DNA from 3 places in the Ectobacillus sp. OTK genome. Region 2 is predicted to be linked to each of the others. Evidence: riboswitches for the same ligand, from Rfam matches in the RefSeq annotation. Region 2 holds a riboswitch; each other region holds the start of a gene.
What was found. A riboswitch is a leader RNA that binds a small molecule or an ion and turns the genes downstream of it on or off. The one in region 2 is predicted to bind S-adenosylmethionine.
Positions count from the first base shown of each region.

Region 1 (3,227 bases), 1.2 Mb from region 2:
CAGTGTTTTTGGCGGATCCAGCTCAACGATAATCGTTGTATCCTTTTTTGCCTTTTCTGCCAGCGTAGCCTTCTGAATCGAAGGCGCCTCTTTTACAACAACAGGAGCCGGACGAACGTGACGCTCTTTCTCAAGAACCGGTGCAGCACCTGCAAGCACTCGTTTCATCGCTCTTATATGTTCAGGTGTCGTACCGCAGCAGCCTCCTAAAAGACGTACTCCCTGCTTTACAAACTGCTCCGCTGTATCCTCAAAGTATTTTACAGTTCCTTCGTAAGTGTAACGACCATCTGCATATTTCGGCAAGCCTGCATTTGGATATGCAGATAAATACCCTTTTTCTGGAATGGATACCAATTGCAATGATTCAATCATATGAAGAGGACCAAGACGACAATTGAGACCCACAACATCCGCTCCTTGCTCAAGAAGCTCCGCTAAAATCGTTTCTGCATATGTTCCGCTTTGCGTAAGTCCTGCTTCGTGCAAAGCAAGCTGCGCAACAATCGGTACATTCGTTTCTTTTCGTAAAATACGGAGCGCGTGCAGCAGCTCTGTTTCATCGTAAAACGTTTCAAGCAAAAGGCCGTCTATCCCTTCTCCAAGCAAGGCATTTGCCTGCTCCATCAGCATAAACTCACGTTCTACCTCATTAATTGTAACACCGCCGATATGCTTCATACCGCCGATTGTACCAATAATCAATGTGTCTTTATTAGCCGCTTGCTTCGCATTTTGTACAGCTGCACGGTTAATGCGGGAGACTTGGTCCCCTAAGCCGTGCATGCGAAGCTTTCCTTCGTTTGCTCCGTACGTATTCGTTTGAATGACATCCGCGCCAGCTTCTACATATTGCCGATGAATATCAATAATTCGCTCCGGATCCGTTACGTTTAACTCCTCAAAGCAGCTTTGCAAGCCATGTGAATATAAAAGTGTTCCCATCGCACCGTCCCCGAGCACGATGCCTCCCTTTAATCTATCTAATAGCCTCAATCTCTTCCCCTTCTTTCTCTAGTCAATATATGTGCAATTCCGTTCCCGGAAGGAAAATGCTACTACGAAAAGCGCAAGCGCCCTGCTTAGCTAGGACAGGCAAACAACCCACGCACAAAACGCCGTAGTTCGGGCGAAGCCGATTCACAGAAGCGTTCCGTGTGTTCTTTACCGTGAAAGGCGCTTTTGGCCTTTACGGCAGGCAGGTTTCCTCTTCTAAGGGCTAGCTGTGCAGACACCGCCTAATTCTTATTAAAAAACCCCCTCTTCACACAGAAAGAGGGGGTTTCATGTCCCTCTTATCATCCAGAACAGATTCGTTCTGCAGGTGTTAGCACCGTTTCAAGCATACAAACTTGAAGGTTGCCGGGCTTCATCGGGCCTTTCCCTCTGCCTCTCTCGATAAGAGCATTATATTTTCATCTAAGGTTATGATAACATAGAATCGGCATTATCGTATTCATATAGCAAATCCCAATTTTCACTTAATTTAGCATGTGTACCTCAGTTAAGTCAATGGCATTTTTTGAAATCAAAGAATTTACGGAAGATTATAAAAAGGGAATTGATTTTTATAGTGCATTTAGTATAAATTATATAGAGGATTTACAATTTTATAATTTTTCTCTTATCCAGAGAGGTCGAGGGATCTGGCCTGATGACGCCTCAGCAACCATTAACACATAGTTAAAAAGGTGCTAACTCCAGCAAATTCTAACAGAATTTGAGAGATAAGAAGGTATTCGCGCCGCGCACAAAGCCTTCTTTCACAAAAAGAAGGCTTTATTTGTTTATTTAAGGAGGACTCTATCATGTATTCACAAGAAACGAAACTAGCTCAAATTGGAAACCGCAGCGAAACGGCTACAGGAGCAGTTAATCCACCTGTTTATTTTTCTACTGCTTATCGTCATGAAGGAATTGGACAATCTACTGGCTTTGATTATATTCGCACAGGAAACCCGACAAGAAAAATTTTGGAGCACGCTATTGCTGATCTAGAAGGCGGCGATCAAGGCTTTGCATGCAGCTCTGGTATGGCTGCCATTCTTGTTGTTCTCTCTCTGTTTAAAACAGGAGACGAAATGATTGTATCTAAAGATTTATACGGTGGAACGTACCGTTTATTTACAGAGCATGAAAATAAATGGGGTGTTCGCTTTAAATATGTTGATACGCATAACCTAGCGGAAGTGGAAGCGGCAATTTCCGAAAACACAAAGGCTGTATTCGTGGAAACTCCTACCAATCCTTTAATGGAAGTAACTGATATCTCCGCTGTCGCAAAAATCACGAAAAAACATGATCTTCTTTTAATTGTAGATAACACATTCTATACGCCAGTGCTGCAGCAGCCTATTTTACTTGGTGCAGACATTGTCATCCATAGTGCTACAAAATACTTAAGCGGACATAATGATGTATTAAGCGGTTTGATTGTGGCAAAAGGCGAGGAGCTATGTCAGCAAATTGGTTATTACCATAACGCATCTGGCGCTGTATTAAGTCCGTTTGATTCTTGGCTTGTGATTCGCGGGATGAAAACATTGGCTCTTCGTATGAAGCAGCATGAAGCAAACGCAAAAGCGATTGCGGCATTTTTAGAAGATGCTGACGGCATTACAGATGTCTTATATCCAGGAAACGGAGGTATGCTTTCCTTCCGTTTAGCGGATGAAAGCTGGGTCAATCCGTTCTTACAGTCCTTAAAGCTTATTACCTTTGCCGAAAGCTTAGGCGGTGTAGAAAGCTTGATGACCTATCCAGCTACGCAAACACATGCAGAGATTCCGGAAGAAATTCGCTCAGCGCGCGGCGTGTGTAATCGCCTGCTTCGCTTCTCTGTCGGAATTGAAAATGCAGAAGATTTAATTCAAGATTTAACGCAAGCTCTTATCGCAGTGCGTGAAGGGGTGAAAGCATGACAAGATACGAGCAAGATACACTGCTAATTCATAACGGTTTTAAATACGATCCAGGTACAGGAGCTGTGAGCGTTCCGATTTACAACTCCTCTACGTTCCATCAGCTTGATGTAGATGGATTTGGGAAATATGACTACAGCCGCTCCGGCAATCCGACACGTGAGGTGCTCGAAGAAACAATCGCGCTTTTAGAAGGCGGTGTGAGAGGCTTTGCATTTGCATCCGGCATGGCAGCAATCTCAACTGCATTCCTTCTTTTATCTCAAGGAGACCATGTTGTCATTACCGAGGATGTATACGGCGGAA
Region 1 is NZ_AP048547.1:4,222,729-4,225,955, forward strand. It holds gene AC6HZ4_RS20950 (bifunctional homocysteine S-methyltransferase/methylenetetrahydrofolate reductase) at 1-996, opposite strand, end outside; SAM riboswitch class I at 1,293-1,405, opposite strand; SAM riboswitch class I at 1,622-1,734, shown strand; gene AC6HZ4_RS20955 (methionine biosynthesis PLP-dependent protein) at 1,809-2,921, shown strand; gene metC (cystathionine beta-lyase) at 2,918-3,227, shown strand, end outside.
Region 1: linked by a shared signal. The riboswitch ahead of AC6HZ4_RS20955 (methionine biosynthesis PLP-dependent protein) and the one ahead of AC6HZ4_RS26690 (PLP-dependent transferase) in region 2 are both predicted to bind S-adenosylmethionine.

Region 2 (3,227 bases):
TACCGGCACTTTGGAATTGGAGACGAGCCAGTTGTACGCGAGGTAATTGCAGCGGGAGCTGACCTCGTCTCGTTTAGCGGCGACAAGCTGCTCGGCGGTCCGCAGGCAGGGATTATCGCTGGTAAACGAGAGCTGATTGCCAAGCTCAAATCCCATCAATTAGCGCGTGTGCTTCGCGTCGATAAAATGACATTGGCTGCACTAGAGGCAACACTTTCTTCGTATGTAAAGGGAGAAGCGGCTGTGAGGAGCATTCCGGCTGTCCATGATATTTTAGAAGGCACGGAGCCAATTCAGGAGAGAGCGCAGCGGTTTATCGAACGAATGGCTGAATTGGAGCAATACCGATGCAATCTGGAAAAAAGTACATCAATGATCGGCGGCGGTACGATGCCCGATGTAGAGCTGCCGACGTATGTTGTCGCAGTTGAGCATTTTCTTAAGGAAGCTGCCCAGCTTGCGGAGGAATTGCGAAGTTCCAAAGTTCCGGTTATCGGTCGGATCCAGCATGGCAAGCTATTGTTAGACTTTCGGACTGTAAAGGAGAACGAAATGGAGCTGCTTATCGCATCCTTTGAACAAATAGTATAAACATTCAAAAAACAGGTTGACAGTGCCGCTTAATTTCGATACAATCAGCACTAATGAATGACATACGACTTATCAAGAATAGGCAGAGGGAACAGGCCCTATGAAGCCTTGGCAACAGCCGTAAAACGGAATTGTGCCAAATCCTGCAGGTATATTTCCTGAAAGATAAGAGAGGTATGAGCCGGATGATTTTGGACATAACTGCTTCTTTTACCTGCGGGAAAAGGAGCAGTTTTTTTATATCTTAAGAAAGTATATATCGAGGAAAGAAGGGGACGGGAATGGGGGAGGCATGGAAGCGAGGATCGATTCGCCCGGCGAGTATAACACCTCGCCAAATGACGGAGGAACAGCAGGTTCTTGCTGGAGTCGCACCTGACTTAATTCGTTTGTCCGTCGGTATTGAAGAGGTGGAAGATTTTATTGCAGATTTACATCAAGCATTATCCGGAGGAAAAGAGTATGCCTATCATCGTGGATAAAGACTTGCCGGCTGGCAAAGTCCTACAGAAGGAAAATATTTTTGTTATGACGAAGGAACGTGCGGAGCATCAGGATATCCGTGCGCTCAAAATTGCCATTTTGAATCTTATGCCAACGAAGCAGGAAACAGAGGCACAGCTGCTGCGTCTTCTTGGCAACACGCCGCTGCAGGTTGACGTTCATCTTCTTCATATGGAATCACATACGTCAAAAAATGTGTCACAGGAGCATTTAACGAGCTTTTATAGAACATTCAGCGAGGTAGAAGGAGAGAAATTTGATGGATTCGTAATTACCGGAGCTCCGGTAGAGACGATGGAGTTTGAAGATGTGAATTATTGGGAAGAGTTAAAACGTATTATGGATTATACACAAACCCATGTAACATCCACTCTTCACATTTGTTGGGGTGCACAAGCCGGTATTTATTATCACTATGGCATTCCGAAATACCCGCTTGAGAAGAAAATATTCGGTGTTTTTGAGCATGAGGTAAAGGTGCAGCACGTGCAGCTTATGCGCGGATTTGATGAATACTTTTGGGCGCCTCATTCTCGGCATACAGAGGTGCGCAAAGAGGACATTATCAAAGTACCAGAGCTGCAAATTTTGGCAGAATCTGAAGAAGCAGGCGTTCATATTGCCGCTGATACGAAAGGGAAGAACATTTTTGTGTTTGGTCATAGTGAATATGGGCGAGATACGTTAAAGAAAGAGTATGATCGTGATATAAGCAGAGGGTTAGAAATTGAGGTTCCAAAAAATTATTACCGGGACAATGATCCATCTAAAAAACCGATTGTGAAGTGGAGAAGCCATGGGAATTTATTATTTTCCAACTGGCTCAATTATTACGTATATCAGGAGACTCCATTCATTTTATGAAGGTGGTAACGTTTTCTTTACGTTAAACTCATAAATAGTATTCAGAATGTTGACAATATATTGTTTTTTACGACATGAAATTATATAATTGCACATAAATATCATTTTGTAAAAAGGGGTGGACTACAGTGGAAGAAATTCGGGTTGGTTTACTAGGGCTCGGCACAGTTGGCAGCGGGGTGGTCAAGATTATTAATGATCATCAAGACCGTCTTATTCATCAAATCGGTTGTCCTGTCAAAGTTACGAAAATTTTAGTGCAAAACTTAGAAAAAGAAAGAGATGTCCAAATTACCCCTGATATGCTCACTAAGGATGCAACGGAAATCATCGATAATGAGAATATTGATATAGTTATTGAGGTAATGGGCGGACTTGAGGAAGCAAGGGCGCATATTTTACGCGCATTGCAAAATGGAAAGCACGTTGTAACAGCCAATAAGGATTTAATGGCTGTGTACGGCTCTGAGCTGCTTTCCGTAGCGAAGGAAAATCAATGTGATTTATTTTACGAGGCAAGTGTAGCCGGCGGTATCCCGATTATTCGCACCATTGTGGACGGACTTTCCTCAGACCGAATTACGAAAATGATGGGAATTGTGAACGGAACAACGAACTTCATCTTGACGAAAATGTCAAATGAAGGAAGAGCCTACGAGGATGTATTAAAGGAAGCACAGGAGCTTGGATTTGCAGAAGCAGACCCGACTTCAGATGTAGAGGGCTTGGATGCGGCGCGTAAAATGACAATCCTTGCAACACTAGGCTTCTCTACAAATGTGGAGCTGAAGGATGTTAGGGTGAAGGGAATTTCATCTATTACAGAGGAAGATTTAGCGTACAGCCAAGGGCTTGGCTATACAATGAAGCTAATTGGACTTGCCAAGCGTGATGGCGAAAAGCTTGAGGTAAGCGTAGAACCAACGCTGCTTCCAAATACGCATCCGCTTGCGGCTGTACAAAACGAGTTCAATGCCGTGTATGTGTACGGAGCAGCAGTTGGCGAGACGATGTTCTATGGTCCTGGGGCAGGCAGTCTTCCTACAGCAACATCAATCGTTTCTGACTTAGTAGCGGTGATGAGAAATATGAGATTAGGCGTAAATGGCAATAATACTGTAACACCGCAATATCCAAAGGTGCTCAAGAATGAGGATGAAATTACAGCGAAATACTTCCTTCGTATTCATGTGAAGGACGAAGTAGGGGTATTTGCACAGATCACATCGTTATTCTCTGAATATGGGGCAAGCTTTGAAAAGATTATT
Region 2 is NZ_AP048547.1:5,394,445-5,397,671, reverse strand. It holds gene selA (L-seryl-tRNA(Sec) selenium transferase) at 1-591, shown strand, start outside; SAM riboswitch class I at 658-763, shown strand; partial or broken gene AC6HZ4_RS26690 (PLP-dependent transferase) at 900-1,073, shown strand; gene metA (homoserine O-acetyltransferase MetA) at 1,054-1,959, shown strand; gene AC6HZ4_RS26680 (homoserine dehydrogenase) at 2,088-3,227, shown strand, end outside.

Region 3 (3,227 bases), 580 kb from region 2:
AGGCTGCTCTTTTTCTAATATGATCGCTTCGGGAAAGCTAGGGTTTTGTCGGAAGATACAGCTTTCCCGAAGCGGTATTAGACGAAATGCTACAAGATTGGTCCGCCAAGCTTCACTGTACGCTCGGGAACTGTTGTGAACTTTTTGAAGTTTTCTTTAAATTGAGCCGCAAGCTCTAATGCTTTTACTTTATATGCAGCTTTATCAGCCCATGTTTTTTCAGGTGTTAATACATCATCTGGAACGCCTGGCACATGAATCGGAATTTCAAGACCGAAAATATCATCCTTTACCGTTTCTATGCGGTCTAACTCACCGTTTAGCGCAGCCTGCACCATTGCGCGTGTATACGCAAGTTTCATACGTTTTCCAGTGCCGTATTCTCCGCCCGTCCAGCCGGTATTCACAAGGAATACTTTTACGCCATGCTTTTCGATCTTTTCGCCGAGCATATCTGCGTAGCGGGACGCATTTAGCGGCAGAAACGGAGAGCCAAAGCATGTTGAGAACGTTGCCTGCGGAGATGTGATGCCGCGCTCTGTACCAGCCAGTTTGCTTGTGTAGCCGCTTAAGAAATGGTACATCGCCTGCTCCTTCGTTAATTTGCTGATAGGAGGCAGTACGCCGAATGCATCGGCTGTTAAAAATACAATTGTGTTCGGATGGCCAGCTACGCTTGGAAGCACAATGTTTTCGATTGCCTCAATCGGATACGCAGCACGCGTATTTTCCGTTAAGGAGACATTGTCGTAATCTGCAAATCTAGTATTTTTATCTAACACAACGTTTTCCAATACAGAACCGAATGTAATCGCATCAAAAATTTGCGGCTCCTTCTCACGGGACAAGTTTACGCATTTTGCATAGCAGCCGCCTTCAATATTGAACACACCGTTGTCAGACCATCCGTGCTCATCATCGCCGATTAATTTACGATTCGGATCAGCGGATAATGTTGTTTTTCCTGTACCGGATAAGCCGAAGAACAATGCTACGTCCCCTTCTTCTCCTACATTGGCCGAGCAGTGCATAGAAAGGATGTCCTGCTCTGGAAGCAAGTAGTTCATAATGGAGAAAATGGATTTCTTCATTTCTCCCGCGTACTCTGTACCTCCAATCAGCACAATACGCTTTTCAAAGGAGGTGATAATGAAAGCCTCGGATTTTGTTCCATCAAGTACTGGATCTGCCTTGAACGTTGGAGCAGATATGATGGTAAATTGCGCCTCATGGTTTGCAAGCTCTTGTTCCGTTGGACGGATGAATAGCTGATGTGCAAATAAGTTGTGCCACGCAAATTCATTTACAACCTGAATCGGAAGGCGGGAGTTACGGTCTGCACCTGCAAAGCCCTTGAATACGAAAAGCTCCTCTTTTTCTTTTAAATATTCCAGCACTCTTGTGTATAAGTGATGAAAGGTTTCTTCAGAAATTGCTTGGTTCACTACGCCCCAATCAATTTTATCTTTGACGGATGCTTCGTGAACGATAAATTTATCTCTCGGAGAACGTCCTGTATATTTCCCAGTTGAAACAGAAACAGCACCTGTAGAAGTTAGATTTCCCTCTTCTCTCATCAAAACCTTTTCTACTAATTGCGGTACGCTTAATTGCACATGTGCATTGCTTCCATTCAATAGTTCATGTAACTCGATTTGGACATTCACAGTACTCATCATCAAAACCATCCTTTGTTTAAATTATAGAGAAATATCTCACATCATCTACAAAAAGTATAACACATTAAAATAAATAATGTATACTATTTATTGATAATTGTTTGTACATTTGCACCTTTTTGAATGTTTTTCCTTCGACAAAAATTAATAAAGGATATTTTGCAGAGAATTGATGTGAACCATTGGACTTGTTTTGCCTGCATTTATCATCACATAAATAGATAGGATTTTTTTGCTAAAATGTGCAGATAATGAATTGACAAAGTTATGTTATTTCTATACTATATCCTTTAGACGGATACTCTCTTATCCCGAGCTGGCGGAGGGACAGGCCCTATGAAGCCCAGCAACCTCACCGAATAGGTAAAGGTGCTCAACCTGATGCAAGGCATGAATGTCTTGAACGATAAGAGTGAAAGGCAAAGAAATGACACATTCAACCTTTCCTCGAATGGGAAGGTTTTTTATTTTGCTTTCTTGGGAATTTTAAGAATGTCGTATGACAATTTAATTTAGGGATGAGTTCCGTACGCAATAGATTAAGGGAGGTTTACCAATGACAAACAAGCGTCGTCTTTTCACGTCTGAGTCCGTAACTGAGGGACATCCGGACAAAATTTGTGACCAAATTTCAGATTCTATTTTGGATGCGATTTTAACAAACGATCCCAATGCACGTGTAGCTTGTGAAACAACGGTAACAACGGGTTTAGTGCTAGTAGCAGGGGAAATTACAACTTCTACATATGTAGACATTCCGAAAATTGTTCGTGAAACAGTTCGTGAAATCGGCTATACTCGCGCGAAATATGGTTTTGATGCTGAGACATGTGCAGTATTAACTTCCATTGACGAGCAGTCTGCTGACATCGCAATGGGTGTAGATAAAGCACTAGAAGCACGCGAAGGCTCTATGTCTGATGAAGAAATTGAAGCAATCGGCGCGGGCGACCAAGGTTTAATGTTCGGCTTTGCATGTAACGAAACGAAAGAGCTTATGCCTCTTCCAATCTCTCTTGCACACAAGCTATCCCGCCGTTTAACGGAAGTGCGCAAGGATGATACATTACCGTACCTTCGTCCGGACGGTAAAACGCAAGTAACGGTTGAGTACGATGAAAATGGCAAGCCAGTTCGTGTTGACACAATCGTTATCTCCACGCAGCACCATCCAGAAGCAACGCACGAGCAAATCGAGCGTAACCTTAAAGAATATGTAATTAAGCCAGTTGTTCCGGCCGAGCTTGTTGACGAAAATACAAAATACTTTATCAATCCAACAGGCCGCTTCGTAATTGGCGGACCACAAGGCGATGCTGGTTTGACAGGACGTAAAATCATCGTTGATACGTATGGCGGATATGCCCGCCACGGCGGTGGTGCGTTCTCCGGTAAAGATCCTACAAAGGTAGACCGTTCTGCAGCATATGCAGCTCGTTATGTTGCGAAAAATATCGTAGCAGCAGGGCTTGCAGAAAAAGCGGAAGTGCAGCTTGCATACGCAATCGGCGTAGCGCAGCCAGTATCTATTTCCGTTGATACATTTGG
Region 3 is NZ_AP048547.1:4,816,733-4,819,959, reverse strand. It holds gene pckA (phosphoenolpyruvate carboxykinase (ATP)) at 90-1,676, opposite strand; SAM riboswitch class I at 1,983-2,092, shown strand; gene metK (methionine adenosyltransferase) at 2,236-3,227, shown strand, end outside.
Region 3: linked by a shared signal. The riboswitch ahead of metK (methionine adenosyltransferase) and the one ahead of AC6HZ4_RS26690 (PLP-dependent transferase) in region 2 are both predicted to bind S-adenosylmethionine.